DNA from 3 places in the Streptosporangium fragile genome. Region 2 is predicted to be linked to each of the others. Evidence: riboswitches for the same ligand, from Rfam matches in the RefSeq annotation. Region 2 holds a riboswitch; each other region holds the start of a gene.
The links. Region 2 has a riboswitch for S-adenosylmethionine ahead of thrC (threonine synthase). Riboswitches for the same ligand answer to the same signal wherever they lie in the genome.
Positions count from the first base shown of each region.

Region 1: linked by a shared signal. The riboswitch ahead of ABD841_RS14985 (FAD/NAD(P)-binding protein) and the one ahead of thrC (threonine synthase) in region 2 are both predicted to bind S-adenosylmethionine.
Region 3: linked by a shared signal. The riboswitch ahead of ABD841_RS00800 (aminotransferase class V-fold PLP-dependent enzyme) and the one ahead of thrC (threonine synthase) in region 2 are both predicted to bind S-adenosylmethionine.

Region 1 is NZ_BAAAVI010000019.1:33,645-38,914, forward strand. It holds gene ABD841_RS14970 (MvdC/MvdD family ATP grasp protein) at 1-718, shown strand, start outside; gene ABD841_RS14975 (TIGR04500 family putative peptide maturation system protein) at 721-1,782, shown strand; gene ABD841_RS14980 (DUF402 domain-containing protein) at 1,828-2,331, opposite strand; SAM riboswitch class IV at 2,385-2,496, shown strand; gene ABD841_RS14985 (FAD/NAD(P)-binding protein) at 2,761-4,515, shown strand; gene ABD841_RS14990 (MFS transporter) at 4,730-5,270, opposite strand, start outside.
Region 2 is NZ_BAAAVI010000126.1:7,826-13,095, forward strand. It holds gene ABD841_RS39485 (alpha,alpha-trehalose-phosphate synthase (UDP-forming)) at 1-393, opposite strand, end outside; gene ABD841_RS39490 (RNA polymerase sigma factor) at 886-1,446, shown strand; gene ABD841_RS39495 (GNAT family N-acetyltransferase) at 1,868-2,365, shown strand; SAM riboswitch class I at 2,647-2,787, shown strand; gene thrC (threonine synthase) at 2,802-4,076, shown strand; gene ABD841_RS39505 (MoaD/ThiS family protein) at 4,099-4,374, shown strand; gene ABD841_RS39510 (cold-shock protein) at 4,777-4,977, shown strand.
Region 3 is NZ_BAAAVI010000001.1:166,581-171,850, forward strand. It holds gene ABD841_RS00795 (NADH-quinone oxidoreductase subunit D) at 1-294, opposite strand, end outside; gene ABD841_RS00800 (aminotransferase class V-fold PLP-dependent enzyme) at 312-1,655, opposite strand; SAM riboswitch class IV at 1,708-1,823, opposite strand; gene ABD841_RS00805 (TerC family protein) at 1,977-2,753, shown strand; gene ABD841_RS00810 (cytochrome P450) at 2,877-4,076, shown strand; gene ABD841_RS00815 (SAM-dependent methyltransferase) at 4,189-5,223, opposite strand.

The DNA.
Region 1 (5,270 bases), on a different contig from region 2:
CGAGGCGATCGCCCGATACACCGTCAAGGAGTGCCACAGCCTCCTGGCCGGCCTGTGGGAGCATCTGCGCTGCCCGCAGCTTCCGGCGCGCGAGTCGACCTTCCGGAGGGCCGGGCACAAGCCCTACCAGCTCGCCCTCGCCGCCGAGCTCGGCTTCCGGATCCCGGAAACCGTGATCACCACGAGCGAGGAGGCGTTCCTCGACTTCCACGACCGTCACGACGGCCGCATCGTCACCAAACCGCTGGACATCCCGTGGGTGGAGGGCGTCGGAGGCGGGATCACGGTGAGCCGGGCCTGCGAGCCGGTCACCGCCCGCGACCTGGCCCACACGGACGCGCTGCGGTTCTGCCCCGTCATCGTGCAGGAGCAGATACCCAAGCGGGTCGAGCTGCGCGTCACCGTCGTGGGCCGGCAGATCTTCGCCGCGGAGATCCACTCCCAGGTCTCGAACCGCGCCCGACTCGACTGGAGGCGGTACGACACGCACGTCACCCCGCACCGGATCCACCGTCTGCCCGACGAGGTCGCCGCTCGCTGCCTGGCGCTGACGGACCGTCTGGGGCTGCGGTACGGCGCGATGGACCTGATCGTCACCCCCGACGGCCGCTACGTCTTCCTGGAGATCAACCCCAACGGCCAGTGGCTGTGGATCGAGCACCTCACCGGCCTGCCGATCAGCGAGGCCGTCCGCGACATCCTCCTTGAAGGAGCCTGACCATGCTCGTCCCGTCCGATCGGCTCCCCGACGCCCTGTTCGCCGATGCCCTCGCCCACCTCCGGGACGCGGCCGGCCTCCAGCCCCGCGAGGCCAGGGAACACTTGGCCGCCGTCCACGACCGGTACCCGGATGTGCCGATGAGGCTGGTGTGGCGACGCGAGGCCGCCGACGGGTCCTGCCACTACGATCTGCTGATCAAGACGGCCGACGGCACGGTCTCGCTGGCCCTCGCCTCCGGCGCGGTTCTCCCCTGGCCGCTGCGCGGCAGCCAGCCGTCGGGGGACCAGGTCGTCGTCCGGGTCAACGGGATCGACCTGAAAATGGAGCGGGTGATCTCCATCCTGGACGTGCTATGGGAGGACGCCCGGCTGGCCGAAAGGCTGGTCAACGCCCAGCTGGTGGAGGAGGAGACCTCCGGCTGGCCGGTGGCTCTCACGGACGAGGAGCTCCAGGAGGCGACGGACGCCTTCCGCCGCGCGCGGGGCCTGCTCACTGTACGGGCCACCCGGGAATGGATGGCGCAGCGCGGGCTCGGTCTCGCCGCTCTGGAGGAACTGGTCACCGAGCAGGCCGCGGCGAGGCGTCTGCGCCGGCGGATCGTGGCCGGGCGCGTGGAAGCCGCCTTCGACGCCTGCCGCGACGAGTTCGACAGGCTGCACGTCCTGCGGTTGCAGTACGCCGAAGCGGAAGCCGCGCGGGACGCGCTCCCGCGGCTGCGTGATGCCGCGGACCCCGTGGCTCTGGCCAGGGGGGAGGTGCTCGCCGACGCGGCGGTCTGCCGGATGGAAGGGGTGCGCCGCCGCGACCTTCCCGCCGTGGCGGCCGCGGAGGGGGACGTGCTCGGTCCCTTCCCTCTCGAGGACGGCTTCGCCGTCGTGCGCGTGCTTCAGGTCCGGCCGGCGGTCCTCGACGACGCCACCCGCGCTCTGATCGAGGAGCGGCTTTTCGACGAGTGGCTGGCCGACCGGCGTCGGGAGGCCGTCATCGAGTGGTTCTGGGGAACGGCGACCCGTACCGAGGCTCTCAACGCGGCACTGGGGAACGCCCCCGGCGCCCGATAGGGGCGCCGGGGGCCGGACCCGGGCTTCGCCGGACGGCGGGCGGGCTCAGGTGACCAGAGTGAGCCAGCGGGGGGCGGCTCCGAAGGGGGCGGTGCCGTCCTTGACGGCCTCCAGCAGCCGGTCGGCGGTGGCACGGGCGTTCTCGATGACGTCGGGCGGGTAGGCGTACCGGATCTGGTGCTCCTCGAACTCGTCCTCGTCGTCCAGGAAGACCCGGCCGTCCCTGCGCATGCGGATCACGTCGAGATCCAGGTCGACCATGGTGACCTCGCCGGCGCTCCACCGCGGCACGGTGGAGATGTCGCAGTAGATCTCGGCCTTGTTCGGAGCGGCGTTGAAGGTCGCCGTCCACCAGCCGTCGCGGGGGAAAAGGATCACGAACGCGTAGGGCCAGACGACCGCGGGCCCGTCCCCCTTGTGGCCGCTGGAACCGGCCACGCAGCCGGTCCAGACGCCGTGCTCGTCCTCCCCGAGGAGCAGGGCGCGGTGGTGCCAGTGGAGGGATCCGTCGTACTTGCGGTAGACCACTCTCACGATCTCGTGTGACATGTCCACGACGATAAGGCTTGACAGAGATCTATGTATTTCCTACCTTCTAAATAGGTTAAGAGCGTCAGTGTGAAGCCCCGGCTGGCTGACCGGCAACCCTCGCACCGCGGCGGGGTGCCCCGGGGGAGACCTGGCGGCACGGTGGGCGTGCCGCAAGCGCGGACCCCTCGCGGGGTCACCGAGGCATGCACGGGAGCACCACATGTCGGAGATCACACTGCACCACGCGAGTCCCGCCGCGCCGCGCCGCGCCGGCCGGAACGAGTCCTGCCGCGGTGAGTCCCACCGGGGCGAGTTCCACCGGGGTGAGCCCTACCGTGGTCAGTCCCGTCGGGGCGAGCTCCATTGTGGCGAGTCCCACCGGGGCGAGCCCCACTGGGGTGAGTTCCACCGTTTCCACCGTGACGAGCCCTACCGCAGAGCCGCCGCATGACCGCCTCGATCGCCGTCGTCGGCGCCGGACCGACGGGCACCTGCCTGGTGGAGCGGATCTGCGCCAACGCGCCCGACCTGCTCGGCTGGCCGTCGCTGGACATCCACGTCGTCGACCCGCACCCCCCGGGCGGCGGCCGGGTCTGGCGCCGGGACCAGCCCGATCTGCTCTGGATGAACTCCGCGGCCGCCGACGTGACGCTCTTCACCGACGAGTCGGTCCGCTGCGAGGGGCCGATCCGGCCCGGGCCGTCGCTGGCCCAGTGGCTCGGCGGCGACCCCGGCAGGTTCGCCCCCCGGCCGGTCCACAACGAGTACCTGTCGCACGTCTTCCAGCACGCGGTGCGGACGGCTCCCCGCGGGGTCCGGGTGCACCTGCACGCCACCCGCGCGCTCGACCTGGCCGACATCCCCGGCGGCCAGGCGGTCCGGCTGGAGGACGGCCGGACCATCGAGGCCGACGCGGTGATCCTGACCCAGGGGCACGGCGACGTGACCCCGACCCGGGAGGAGAGCGCCCTGGCCGTCCAGGCCGCGCGCAGCGGGCTGCGCTACCTGCCCACCGGCTACACGGCCGACCTCGACCTGGACGGGATCCCCGGCGGCGAACCGGTGATCGTACGCGGCATGGGGCTGGCCTTCGTCGACCTGATGGTGCTGCTCACCTCCGGCCGGGGCGGGCGCTTCACCCGCGAGTACGACGGCGAGCTGGTCTACCTGCCCAGCGGGCGGGAGCCGCTGCTCCACGTCGGATCGCGCCGCGGCGTGCCGTACCACGCCAAGACCGGCTACCCCGTCGAAGGGATCCGCCCGCCGGTGCCCCGCTTCCTCACCGCCGAGGCACTGGGCGAGGGGCCGTGGCACTTCCGCAGGGACGTCTGGCCGCTGGTCGCCAAGGAGCTGGCCTTCGCCTACTACCACGAGCTGATCACCGCCCACCCCAAGCGGTCCCGCCTCACCTGGCCGGAGTTCGAGGAGGCCTTCGCCGCCGAGGAATGGCGCAGCGCCGGGATGCGCAAGCTGATCCGCGCGGCCGTTCCCCGCCACCTGGACCGGCTGGACTTCGACCGGCTGGACCGGCCGCTGGAGGGCATCCGGTTCGGCGACGCGGCCGGGCTGCAGAAGTGGATGCACGGCTACCTCTCGGTCGACCTGGCCCGGCGCTCCGACCCGGAACACAGCGCCGACCACGCCATGATCCTCGGGCTGCTCTCCGTCTACGGCGTCCTGGCCGAGCTGGGCATCTCCGACCCCTGGTTCCACGGCTTCTTCAGCTCCATCGCCAGCGGCCCGCCCGGTCCCCGCCTGGAAGAGCTGCGTGCCCTGGCCAGGGCCGGGGTGATCACCTTCCTCGGCGCCGACCTGCGGGTCGAGCACCACGACGGGCACTGGTGGGCGCAGAGCGCCAGCGCGCCCGGCGGCGTCCGAGCCGGGACGCTGATCGAGGCCCGGCTGCCCGCGCCCAGCGTGAGCAGGGCCGTCGACCCGCTGATCACCGCGCTCCACGGGCGGGGCGAGGCCGACGAGGAGTTCGGCCTGCTCCGGGTGCGTCCGGCCGACCGTCGCGTGCTCGACCGGACCGGCGCCCCCCACCCCCGCAGGTTCGCCTTCGGCCCCTGGGCCGTGGGCGGCTGGGCCACCGGCGGCTTCGCCCGGCCCGGTCTCAACGCCCCGCTCTTCCGCCATGCCGACGCCCTTGCCCGGATCGTGCTGTCCGAGGCCGTCGGCGCCCGCCTCCACCACGTCGCCTGACCCACCCGGAACACCCGCTGGAAGGAGAACGAAGCCGCCGCTCCCGCTCCACGCGCCCGCCGGCCAGATCCCCACGGCACCGGCGTCACCTGGATCACCTCACCCTTGAGCCGGTCTCCGGCACTCCCCACAGCGCTTGCGACACCCGGACCGGGACGTGAGCGCCCTCGTACCCACCCGGCGGCGGGGGCTGGCCGCCGCCGGGTGTCACCCTTCAGCGGGGCTCGACCGGCTCCGTCACCGGATGCCGGTCGGGGGCGTCCGCCGGGGAGGGGGCCGGGGCGTCCACCGGGGACCGGCCGAGGCTGCGGACATCGGGCAGGAGCAGAACCCCCAGGCAGGAGACCGCGATCACCGCCGCCGCGCCGTACAGGGTGGCGCCCGTGCCCACCACGGTGGCCAGCGGCCCGGCCAGGGCCATGCCGAAGGGCATCAGCCCGAGGGAGAGCATCCAGTCGTAGGCGGACACCCGGGAGATCGCCTCGGCCGGGATGTGCTCCTGCACCGCGGTCTCCCACAGCGGCGCCATGAACGCCAGGCCGCCGGTCATCATCCCGTACGCCACCGCGACGACCGGTGCGGACGCCCCGGCGGCGAGCAGGGCCAGCGGCAGCGCGCCGAGCGCCAAGGCCAGGTTGGCCGCGACGAGGGGCCTGCGCGACCTGGACCGCAGAGCCAGGAGCGCCCCGCACAGGGCACCGATCGTGCCGCCCTGCACGATCGTCCCCCAGGCCAGCTCGCCGCCGAGGCTCCCG
Region 2 (5,270 bases):
GTTGTACGTCCGGTACGACTCCCACTCCCGGCGGAACCTGGCGTCGAAGTGCGGCCGGTTGGGGGTGTCGTACAGCAGGTGGTTGACGAACCACAGGGTGGAGTTGGCGACCGCGTTGTAGGCGCGGTGGAAGGTCGCCGGGGGGATGTCGAGCATCCGCAGCGCCCCGGTGTCGTAACCCGCGTGGTCGAGCCGGCCGCCGGGCGCCTGCCGCACGGCGCTGCGGTCACCGTCGGACAGCGCCGCGCAGACCCAGAGCATGTTGAGGTCCTTGGCCACCTCGGACAGACCTGAGACCAGGCCGCCCCCGCCCCTGCGCATGGACAGGGCCCCTTCCTCGGAGAGGGTGAAGGAGACGGGGCCGCGGTTGGAGGCGACCAGGATCGCGTTCATCGGATTCCTCCAGCGTGGACTTGGGCTTCAGCCCCAGGGGGAAACGCGTGACGGTGACACACCGTGTTTGGACGGTACCGATCGTCCGGTAGGGAGAGCCAAGCTGCCGGGCCTACCGCCGGGCCGGTGGGATGTGGTGCCTGTGCAGGCTATGTCGGACCCCGCCTGGGTTCGTCCCGGGGGGCGATCGCCGGTGAAGCGGGAACCCGACCCGTGAGGACCGGAATCCCGCGGCTTCAGTCGTGGGGAGGAGGTCAATCAATCCCCCAGCCTAAGAGACACGCTTGCCCTGAAGATTAACCGGGACCCCGCCGGGATGCCCTGTTCTTCCGGACAGGAAGAACGGCGTTCATCGGGTCACGTCAGCTCTTGTCAGCGGCCCGATGAGCATCTACGGGTTCCGTATCATTTCCGGCACCTGGCGACAGGTCGGCAACCGCGTCCCCCGACCGTAGGATGTCCTGCGACCGTGACCGCTGATGGGGGCTCGCAATGGCGCTGGACGAGACGACCGAGGACCTGGGCCGCGCGGCCGCCCAAGGCGACCACCGCGCGCTCGGCGAACTGTTGAAGCGGATCGAGCCCGACGTTTTCCGCCACTGTCACCGGATCCTCCCCTACCGGCAGGACGCCGAGGAGGCCTGCCAGGACACCCTCCTGGCAGTGGCGCGCAATATCAGCCGTTTCGAGGGGCGTGCCCGGTTCAGCACCTGGCTGCACATCGTGACGGCCAACTGCGCCAGGACCACCTACCGCTCGCTGAAGCGGCGCGCCGCCGAGCAGAGCTCGGACGAGCTGCCGCTGCAGCGCCCCGACGTCGCCCGGGTGAGCGTGATCGCCGGTTCCCGGCTGGACCTGCTCGACGCGATGGAGGCGCTGGAGGCCGACAAGCCCGAACTGGCCCAGGCGCTGGTGCTGCGCGACATCTGCCAGCTCGACTACAGCGAGGTGGCCGAGCAGCTGGGCATCCCCCTGGGCACCGCCAAGTCCCGCATCCACCAGGCGCGCAAGTACGTGCAGGGGGCGCTGGGCGACGCCTACGGGCTGTTCTGACCCCGCCCGCGGTGTTCCGGCCGCGCCACGGGTTCCCGGTCGTACCCGCGGGGCATGCCGACGTGTGAGGTCTCCGTCCGGCCCACGGCGTCCGGCGGGTGGTGCGCGTCTCCGCAACAGGGCTCGGCGCCACTCTTCGGGCCGATGTTCCGCAAACCGCCGACCCCGGGCGGCGGCTTCGCCGCTCGGCTCAGCTCCCGTATTTCGGGCGTGCGCGGCGCTGCCCGCCTGTTACCCTTGGCCGCGGTACCAATCGGGTACCACTGACGAAACCTCATCAGGAGAGCCGTAGCCCTTCCGGGACTACCCCACACGCCGTACCGGCGTGTGGTTTCCGCATTCAGCCGCGGCATTCTCCTGTTGTTGTTTCGTCGACACGTGAACTACCTGTCGCGGCTCTGACCTCGAACGAGGAGTTCACATGTCTGTTCGTCTCCTTCCCGCGACGGCGACTCATCTCGAGGCGTACGTCCGCGATCCCGGTGAGCTCGCCGAGCTTCTCGGCACCTCGCTGCCCGAGGGCTGGCCCGAGTTCCCGCAGGCCATCTCGTTCACTCTGGACCTGTTGCGTCAGCGACCGGACGAGGGCGAGTGGTGGATGTACTTCTTCCTCGACTCCGCAAGCGGTGACCTGGTCGGTTCCGGGGGCTACAAGGGCGCCCCCGTCGACGGCGCCGTGGAAATCGGCTACGAGATCGCGCCGGGGTTCCGCCGCCGCGGCCTCGGTGGCGCCGCCGCGGACGCGCTCGTCGCCCGCGCTTTCCAGCACGGAGAGGTCACCCGTGTGACCGCGCACACTCTGGCGGGTGACGCTGCTTCCGGTGGGGTGCTCCGCAACGCCGGATTCAGCGTCGACGCCCGGATCGAGGATCCCGAGCACGGCGCGGTCGAACGGTGGGTCCGCACCCGGGCGGAGTGACGGTCCGCGAGCTGACCGACTGGTGTGAGAGGCGCCGTGTTCCTCCGGTTCTCGTCGTGGATGCGGCGAGCTTGATGAGGTAGCTCGTTCATCGGTGTTCTCCTGCCGTGGCTCGTGCTCGTCCGTATGGACGACTCGGCCGCGGCGGGAGTCGCCGCCGCAACGGCAATCTGTCCGCCAGGTAACACGTTGTGTCTTGAATCGTGAGACGGGTGGTCAGGGTCCCCGCGCGGCGGGGTAGAGTGCAGGAGACCTGCCCGTCAGGTCCAAAACTGAATATTTGCTCATCCAGAGGGGTGGAGGGACCGGCCCTGCGAAGCCCCGGCAACCCTCCCGGTTCAAGACTCGTGATCTGACGAGGTCGGCCGGGACAGGTGCCAATTCCGGTCTGCGGCCAGGGTGGTCGCAGACGAAGATGAGGGAAAGGCCTCGCTTCATGGTGCTTGTGACCGCTGAGAACACCACCGCTTTCGCTCCCGCTCAGGACTTCGGACCGGCCGTCGCCCTGTCCTGCCGCGAGTGTGGTGCCCGCTACGACCTCGGCCCCAGCTTCGCCTGTATCGAGTGTTTCGGGCCCCTTGAGATCGCCTACGAGTTCGGCCGCGTGACCCGGGCTCAGATCGCCGAGGGGCCGACCAACATCTGGCGTTACCGCGCCCTGCTGCCCGTCCCGGCGGACGTGGCAGACAAGCCGAACATGGCCCCCGGCTGGACCAAGCTGGTCAGGGCCGACAACCTCGCCCGCGAGCTGGGCATCCGCTCGCTGCACGTCAAGGACGACTCCGGCAACCCCACGCACTCCTTCAAGGACCGCGTGGTGGCCATCGCCGTCGAGGCGGCCCGCAACTTCGGCTTCCACACCCTCTCCTGCTCCTCCACCGGCAACCTGGCGGGTGCCGTCACCGCCGCCGCCGCCCGCGCCGGGCTGGACGCGTGCGTGTTCATCCCCGCGAACCTGGAGGAGGCCAAGATCGTCATGGCCTCGGTGTACGGCGGCAAGCTCGTCGGCATCGAGGGGACCTACGACGACGTCAACCGCTTCTGCTCGGAGCTGATCGGCGACGAGCTGGGCGACCGCTGGGGCTTCGTCAACGTGAACCTGCGGCCCTACTACGCCGAGGGTTCCAAGACCCTGGCGTACGAGATCGCCGAGCAGCTCGGCTGGCGCATCCCGGACCAGGTCATCGTCCCGGTCGCCTCCGGCTCCCAGCTCACGAAGATCGACAAGGGCTTCAAGGAGCTGATCGCCCTCGGCCTGGTCGAGGAGAAGCCGTACAAGATCTTCGCGGCCCAGGCCGAGGGGTGCTCCCCGGTCTCGGCCGCCTACAAGGCGGGCCACGATGTGATCCGCCCGGTCAAGCCGGACACGATCGCCAAGTCGCTGGCGATCGGCAACCCGGCCGACGGCCCCTACGTCCTGGACATCGCCCGCCGCACCGGCGGGGCGGTCGAGGACGTCACCGACGCCGAGATCGTCGAGGCGATCCGCCTGCTGGCCAGGACCGAGGGCATCTTCGCCGAGACCGCCGGCGGTGTCACCGTCGGCGTCCTGCGCAAGCTGGTCGCCTCCGGGGTCCTGGACCCCGAGGCGGAGACCGTGGTCCTCAACACCGGCGACGGCCTGAAGACCCTCGACGCGGTGGCCGGCGAGGCGCGCCCCACCGCCGTCATTCGGCCTTCTCTTGACGCATTCCGTACGGCTATCGCCTGAAAATCGTGAAAGGTATTGAACTATGAGCGTTTCTGTACGGATTCCGACGATTCTCCGGACTTACACCGGGGGCGCCGCCGAGGTGAACGCGGAGGGCGAGACCCTTCGTGACGTTCTCCAGAAGCTGGACGCCGACTTCCCGGGGATCGGGGCGCGTATTCTCGACGACACCGGTAAGATCAGGCGTTTCGTGAACGTCTACGTCGGTGACGAGGACGTCCGCTTCGCCGACAACCTCGACACCGCCACTCCCGCGGGCGTGCAGGTCTCCATCATCCCGGCGGTCGCCGGAGGCTGACCCGCGCGCCGGACGCCCGCGCGCCCCGTGCCGTCCCGGTTCCGTTCCGGGAGGGGGCCACTCCCGCGGCCCCCGCGCCGGCGCCCGTCCCGCCCGACCCATCCGACCTCACCCGACACCCGCCCGGCTCTGCCTGGGCGGGTGTCGTGCTTTGAGACGTAAGCTCATATTTGTGACAGCGGAAAATAATGTAATCTTTGACTAACTAATTGTGATAGTCAAACTCTCCTCGCGCACTAAATGGGTCCGTAAAGAGGTAGTTTGTTGGTTGACTCTGTTGCCCAACCACGTCCCACAGGTATGGTCGAGGACGATCGACGTAGGCGATGTCTCCGCCTCGGAGATTGAGGACTTCGCGAGAGGAATGGGCGTCGTCCTCAAGCCCAGTAAGAGGAGTCGCAAGTGGCGCAGGGCACCGTCAAATGGTTCAACGCGGACAAGGGCTACGGCTTCATCGCGGTAGACGGTGGTAAGGATGTGTTCGTCCATTACTCCGCAATCCTGATGGACGGCTACCGCTCGCTCGAACAGGGCCAGCGGGTCGAGTTCGAGATCACCCAAGGCCAGAAGGGCCCCCAGGCGGAATCCGTCCGGGCGGTCTGACGTAGCCGTTCCGTGAATTCGGCGGAAAGATTCGGTGGATCCGGCGGCAGCGCAGTCCGCTGGAGCCGTCGTGCCCGGCCCGGTTCACCCTCTTGGCGGGTGGGCCGGGCCTCCGCTTCCGGCCGACGCAGGTCACGGGACCGCGGCTTGCACTCGACAGGGTAGAGTGCTAGACAGATGGTTGGCACTCACGGTTCGAGAGTGCCAACCCTGGATCGAGGCGATGGGGCCTGCCGAACGGAGTCGTGGGCCCACATGCCGTCGCGGGCGTCGACTCGGTCCGGTGCAAGCCA
Region 3 (5,270 bases), on a different contig from region 2:
CCAGTCGTGCCGGTTGGCCAGGACGATGATCTGCCGGTAGTCCCGGACCTCGAACAGCTTCTCCGCGCCGCGGTGCATGTAGCCCACGACCGGCTCGGCCGCGCTGATCCGCTCACCGTCCAGGGTGAGGCGCAGGCGCAGCACGCCGTGCGTGGACGGGTGCTGCGGCCCGATGTTGAGGACCATGTCCTCGGTGGCGAGCTCCTTGCCGTGCGTTTCCTGCACGGCGCCGGCTCCCGCCCCGATTCCCACGTCCAGGCTCCGGGACACGCCCTCGGCACGAGGCTCAGTCATAGCCCCATGCTGTCACGTCAGGCGCGCGAGACAAGATCCCGCAGGGCGGCGACGAGGCGGTCGACGTGCTCCGAGGTGGTGCCGATGCCGATGGAGGCGCGGACGGCGGAGGCGGTGACGTCGTCGCAGCCGCCGTCCTTGGCGCCGAGGAGGTGGCGGACGAAGGGGTGGGCGCAGAACTTGCCGTCGCGGACGCCGATGCCGTGGTCGGCGGAGAGCGTCTCGGCGACCTCGCGGGCGGTGAATCCCGCCACGACGAAGGAGACGATGCCGACGCGGGGGTGGTCCGGGCCCCACAGGGACAGCTCCTGGACGCCCGGGACGGTGGCCAGGCCCGCGCGCAGGCGGCCGAGGAGACGCTCCTCCTCGCGGACCAGCGCGTTCCACCCGGTGGCGCTCAGGGCGTCGCAGGCGGCGGCCAGCGCGACGGCGCCCAGGACGTTCGGGGTGCCGGCCTCGTGGCGGGCCTCGGGGTCGTCGTGCCAGTCGGTCTCGCCGTCGTTCACGGCCCGGACCGCGCCGCCGCCCCTGAGGTACGGCTCCGCCTCCGCCAGCCAGTCGGCGCGGCCGACCAGCGCGCCGGTGCCGAACGGGGCGTAGAGCTTGTGGCCGGAGAAGACCACGTAGTCGAGGTCGAGCGCGGTCAGGTTGAGGGGCCGGTGCGGGACGAGCTGGGCGGCGTCGACGAGGATGCGGGCGCCGTGGCGGTGGGCGATGTGGGCCAGCGCGGCGATCGGCCACAGCTCGCCGGTGACGTTGGAGGCGGCGGTCACCACCAGCAGCTTGGAGCCGTCGATCGCGGCCAGGGCCTCGTCGGCGGCGCGCACGGCCTCGCCGGGGAAGGCCGGGGGCGCCAGCCGCACCGCGTCACCCCAGGGCAGGAGCGAGGCGTGGTGCTCGGTGTCGAAGACCACGGCGGTGGTCCCCTCGGGCAGGCTGCGGGCCAGCAGGTTGGTCGCGTCGGTGGTGTTGCGGGTGAAGATCACCGAGTCGTCGGGGCGGGCCCCGACGAAGGCGCGGACGGTGTGCCGGGCCTGCTCGTAGCGGGCCGTGGTGAGCTGGGACGCGTACCCGGCGCCGCGGTGGACGCTGGAGTAGGCCGGGAGCGCGGCGGCGACGGCGGCGCTCACCGGCTCCAGACAGGGGGCGCTGGCGGCGTAGTCGAGGTTGGCGTAGCGGACGAGCCTGCCGCCCCTGACCGGGACCTCCAGGTCCGAGCCGAGCACCGCGGGGATCGGCCGGTCGCCGGACGGGCGGGTCGCGGGGACGGCCGGGACCGCGGAGGCGTCCGGAGCCGCGGGAACGCCCGGGGCGGCGGCGTCGGCGGCGGTGGCAGCGGTGAGGATCGTCAGTGTGGACACGCCGGGGCTCCTTCGAGGTCGTCGGACCCCAAGCCGTGGCGTTGGTGCGTGGAGCCCGCGCTTGCCCGGCACACCTCGTGCCGGACCAGGTCTTCACCCGGGGCACCCCGCCGCGGACGCGAGGGTTGCCGGCCAGCGAGCCGGGGCTTGTCACTGGCACTCATGACCTACGCCGGAACTATAACCGACTCCCCGCCGCATCTCGCAAGCCCGAAATGTGACCAGACCGGTATCCGGGCAGGAACTCAGAGCGCTCGCCAGTCGTCCAGGCAGTCAATGGTGAGAGCCGGTTGAGGCCGACAACCGACGGAGGAGGCGTAAATGGACTGGGTGACCAACCCGGAGATATGGATAGGGTTCTTCACCCTTGTCGCTCTGGAGATCGTTCTGGGGATCGACAACATCATCTTCATCTCGATCCTGGTGGGGAAGCTCCCCGAAGAACAGCGTGACAGGGCGCGCAAGCTCGGTCTTCTCGTCGCCCTGCTGAGCCGGCTGGCCCTGCTGCTGGCGCTGTCGTGGGTGGTGCGGCTCACGAACCCGCTCTTCGAGGTCTTCGGGCAGGGGATATCCGGGCGCGACCTGATCCTGATATTCGGCGGCCTGTTCCTGCTGGGCAAGAGCGTCTACGAGATGCACGACAGCCTGGAGGGCAAGTCCGGCCATGCGGGCGGCAAGGTGGCCGCCTCCTTCACCGCCGTGATCGTCCAGATCATGATCCTCGACATCATCTTCTCGCTCGACTCGGTGATCACCGCGGTGGGCATGGTCGACGAGCTCGCCGTCATGATCGCCGCCGTCATCGTCTCCGTCGTCGTGATGCTGGTCGCGTCCGGGCCGATCAGCCGCTTCGTGGACCGGCACCCGAGCATCAAGATGCTTGCCCTGTCCTTCCTGGTGCTGATCGGCGTCGTGCTGATCGCCGAGGGCCTTGAGCAGCACATCTCCAAGGGCTACATCTACTTCGCGATGGCGTTCTCGCTCGTCGTGGAGTTGCTCAACATCCGGATGCGCGGCAAGGCGGGCAGGGAGGAGCCGGTCGAGCTGCACCGTCGCTACCAGGCCGAGGGGCAGACGGGCGAACAGGCCGGCTCCTAGACACCTCCCCGGGTCTCCCGGTCCCCTGCTTCCGGACGGGGTCGGCCGGACCGGCTCCCCGGCGGGACTCTCGGGGGTGGCCGGTGGATGGGAGACCTTTGAGGTGGGGATTACGATGCTTAAGTGCACTTTGATCCTTGGAGTCCGGAGTTCATCGCCCATCCGTACGACGTCTACGACGAACTGAGGCGGGAGCGGCCGGTCAGCTTCTTCGAGCCGACCGGCCAATGGCTGATCGCCCGGCACGCCGACGTCAACGCGTTGCTGCGCGACCGCAGGCTCGGCCGGTCCTACCTGCACGTGGCCACCCACCAGGAGTTCGGCAGGCCGGACGATCCCGAGTTCCAGGACCCGTTCTGGCGGGTGATCAGGGCGGGCATGCTCGACGTCGAGCCGCCCGTCCACACCCGCCTGCGTCGGCTGGTCTCCAAGGCGTTCACTCCGCGCATGGTCGAGGCGCTCCGCCCCAAGGTCGCCCGGATCGCCGGCGAGCTCGTGGACGCGTTCGTCGAGCGGGGCGGGGGAGACCTGATCGCGGAGGTCGCCGAGCCGCTCCCGGTGACCGTGATCGCCGAGATGCTCGGCGTTCCCGAGGCCGACCGCCACCTGCTCCGGCCGTGGTCCGCCGACATCTGCGGCATGTACGAGCTCAACCCCTCCGTCGAGGCCCAGCACACCGCGGTGCGCGCCGCCCAGGAGTTCTCGGACTACCTGGTCGGGCTGGCCCGCGCCCGCCGCGCCGACCCCGGCGACGATCTCATCAGCGCGCTCGCCCTGGTCGCCGACGAGGGCGACCAGCTCACCGAGGAGGAACTGGTCGGCACCTGCGTGCTCCTGCTCAACGCCGGGCACGAGGCCACCGTCAACGTCACCGGCAACGGCTGGTGGTCGCTGTTCCGCAACCCGGCCGAGCTGGAGCGACTCCGCGCGGACCACGGTCTGCTGCCCACGGCGATCGAGGAGCTGATGCGCTGGGACACGCCGCTGCAGATGTTCGAGCGCTGGGTGCTGGAGGACATCTCGGTGGGTGGGGTGGACATCCCGCGCGGTACGGAGGTGGCGCTGCTGTTCGGCTCCGCCAACCGCGACCCCGAGGTCTTCGCCGACCCCGACCGCCTCGACGTGAGCCGGGCCGAGAACCCGCACATCTCCTTCGGCGCCGGCATCCACTTCTGCCTGGGCGCCCCGCTGGCCCGGATCGAACTGGCCGAGTCGTTCGGCGCTCTGCTGCGCAAGGCGCCGACGATGGAACTCGTCGCCGAACCGTCCTGGGGCCCGGGTTACATCATCCGCGGGTTGCGCTCCCTCCAGGTGACCACCTGACCCCCTGACCGCCTGCCGTACCGCCGACGTGCCGGGACGGCCCGGCCGGCGCCCCGCGGGCACCGCTGTCCACCCGCCGCCCGGCGGTCGTCCGGCGGGGCCGGGCGCCGGGTCAGGCGCGGCTCTGCGCCAGCCAGCCGAACCCGCCGAACCCCTCGGCGGCGATCAGCTCCGCCTCCTCGGAGGCCCTGGCCAGGGCCTGCAGGTAACCACGGGGGTCGTCGCGGGCATGCTCGACGGACGGGCGGCGCCCGGTGACGCCCAGCGCGCGCAGGGCCTCGCGCTGGGTGGTCAGTGCCGTCGTGGCGGCCCCCGCCCGCCTCCCGGCGTCCGCGCAGGCGTCCAGCGCCACGTGAGCGGTGATGTCGCACGAGCCGTCGGGCACCGGCGCGACCGTCGCGCCGTCGCGGTACCCGGCCAGCGTGCCGTAGGGCGGGCGGTCGTCGCGGGAGTGGGCGTAGTCGATCGCGATCGCCCGGCCCCGCGCGAGCCGGGCGATCACCGCAGCCCAGGCTTCGTCGCGCGGCCTGCCGATCTCGGCCCGTTCGCCCGCGGTCCGCATCGGCCACCAGCGGCCCAGCCACGCCAGGTCCTCCTCGGTGGGCCTGCCGCCCAGCCGCTCCTCGCCGTCGGCGAGGTTGACCTGGACCAGCCGGGGCCCGTCGGCCGTCTGCTCGACGACGTCGACGGGGACGTTGTCCAGCCACTCGTTGGCGATCACCAGGCCGTGGATCGCGTCCGGCACGAGCCGCGCCCAGACGATCTCCTCGGGCAGCCGCGACGGCCGGGGAGCCAGGTCGACCGCGGTCACCCGGAGTCTCGACCGCAGTCCGGGCGGGGCGGCGGCCAGCACGCCGGAGGCCAGCCTGCCCTCACCGGCGCCGACGTCGACGAGGTCGAGCACGGCGGGACGGCCCAGGGCCTCGTCCACCGCCGTGAGCTCGCGCAGCACGGCCTCGGCGAAGACGGGGGAGGCCCCGACCGAGGTGCGGAAATGCCCGGAGGGGCGCTCTCGAAGGTAGAAACCGCTCTCGCCGTAGAGTGCCTGCTCCATCGCGGCACGCCAGGTGAGCCACACGTCCGCCGACGTCACCCGCCGTGGAGAGGGGACGAGATCGCCGCGCGCTGACGCTTCGAGTGAATACATGACTGCATTCTGTCACTGATTTGCACAGGCGTTGTCGACGTCCCGGC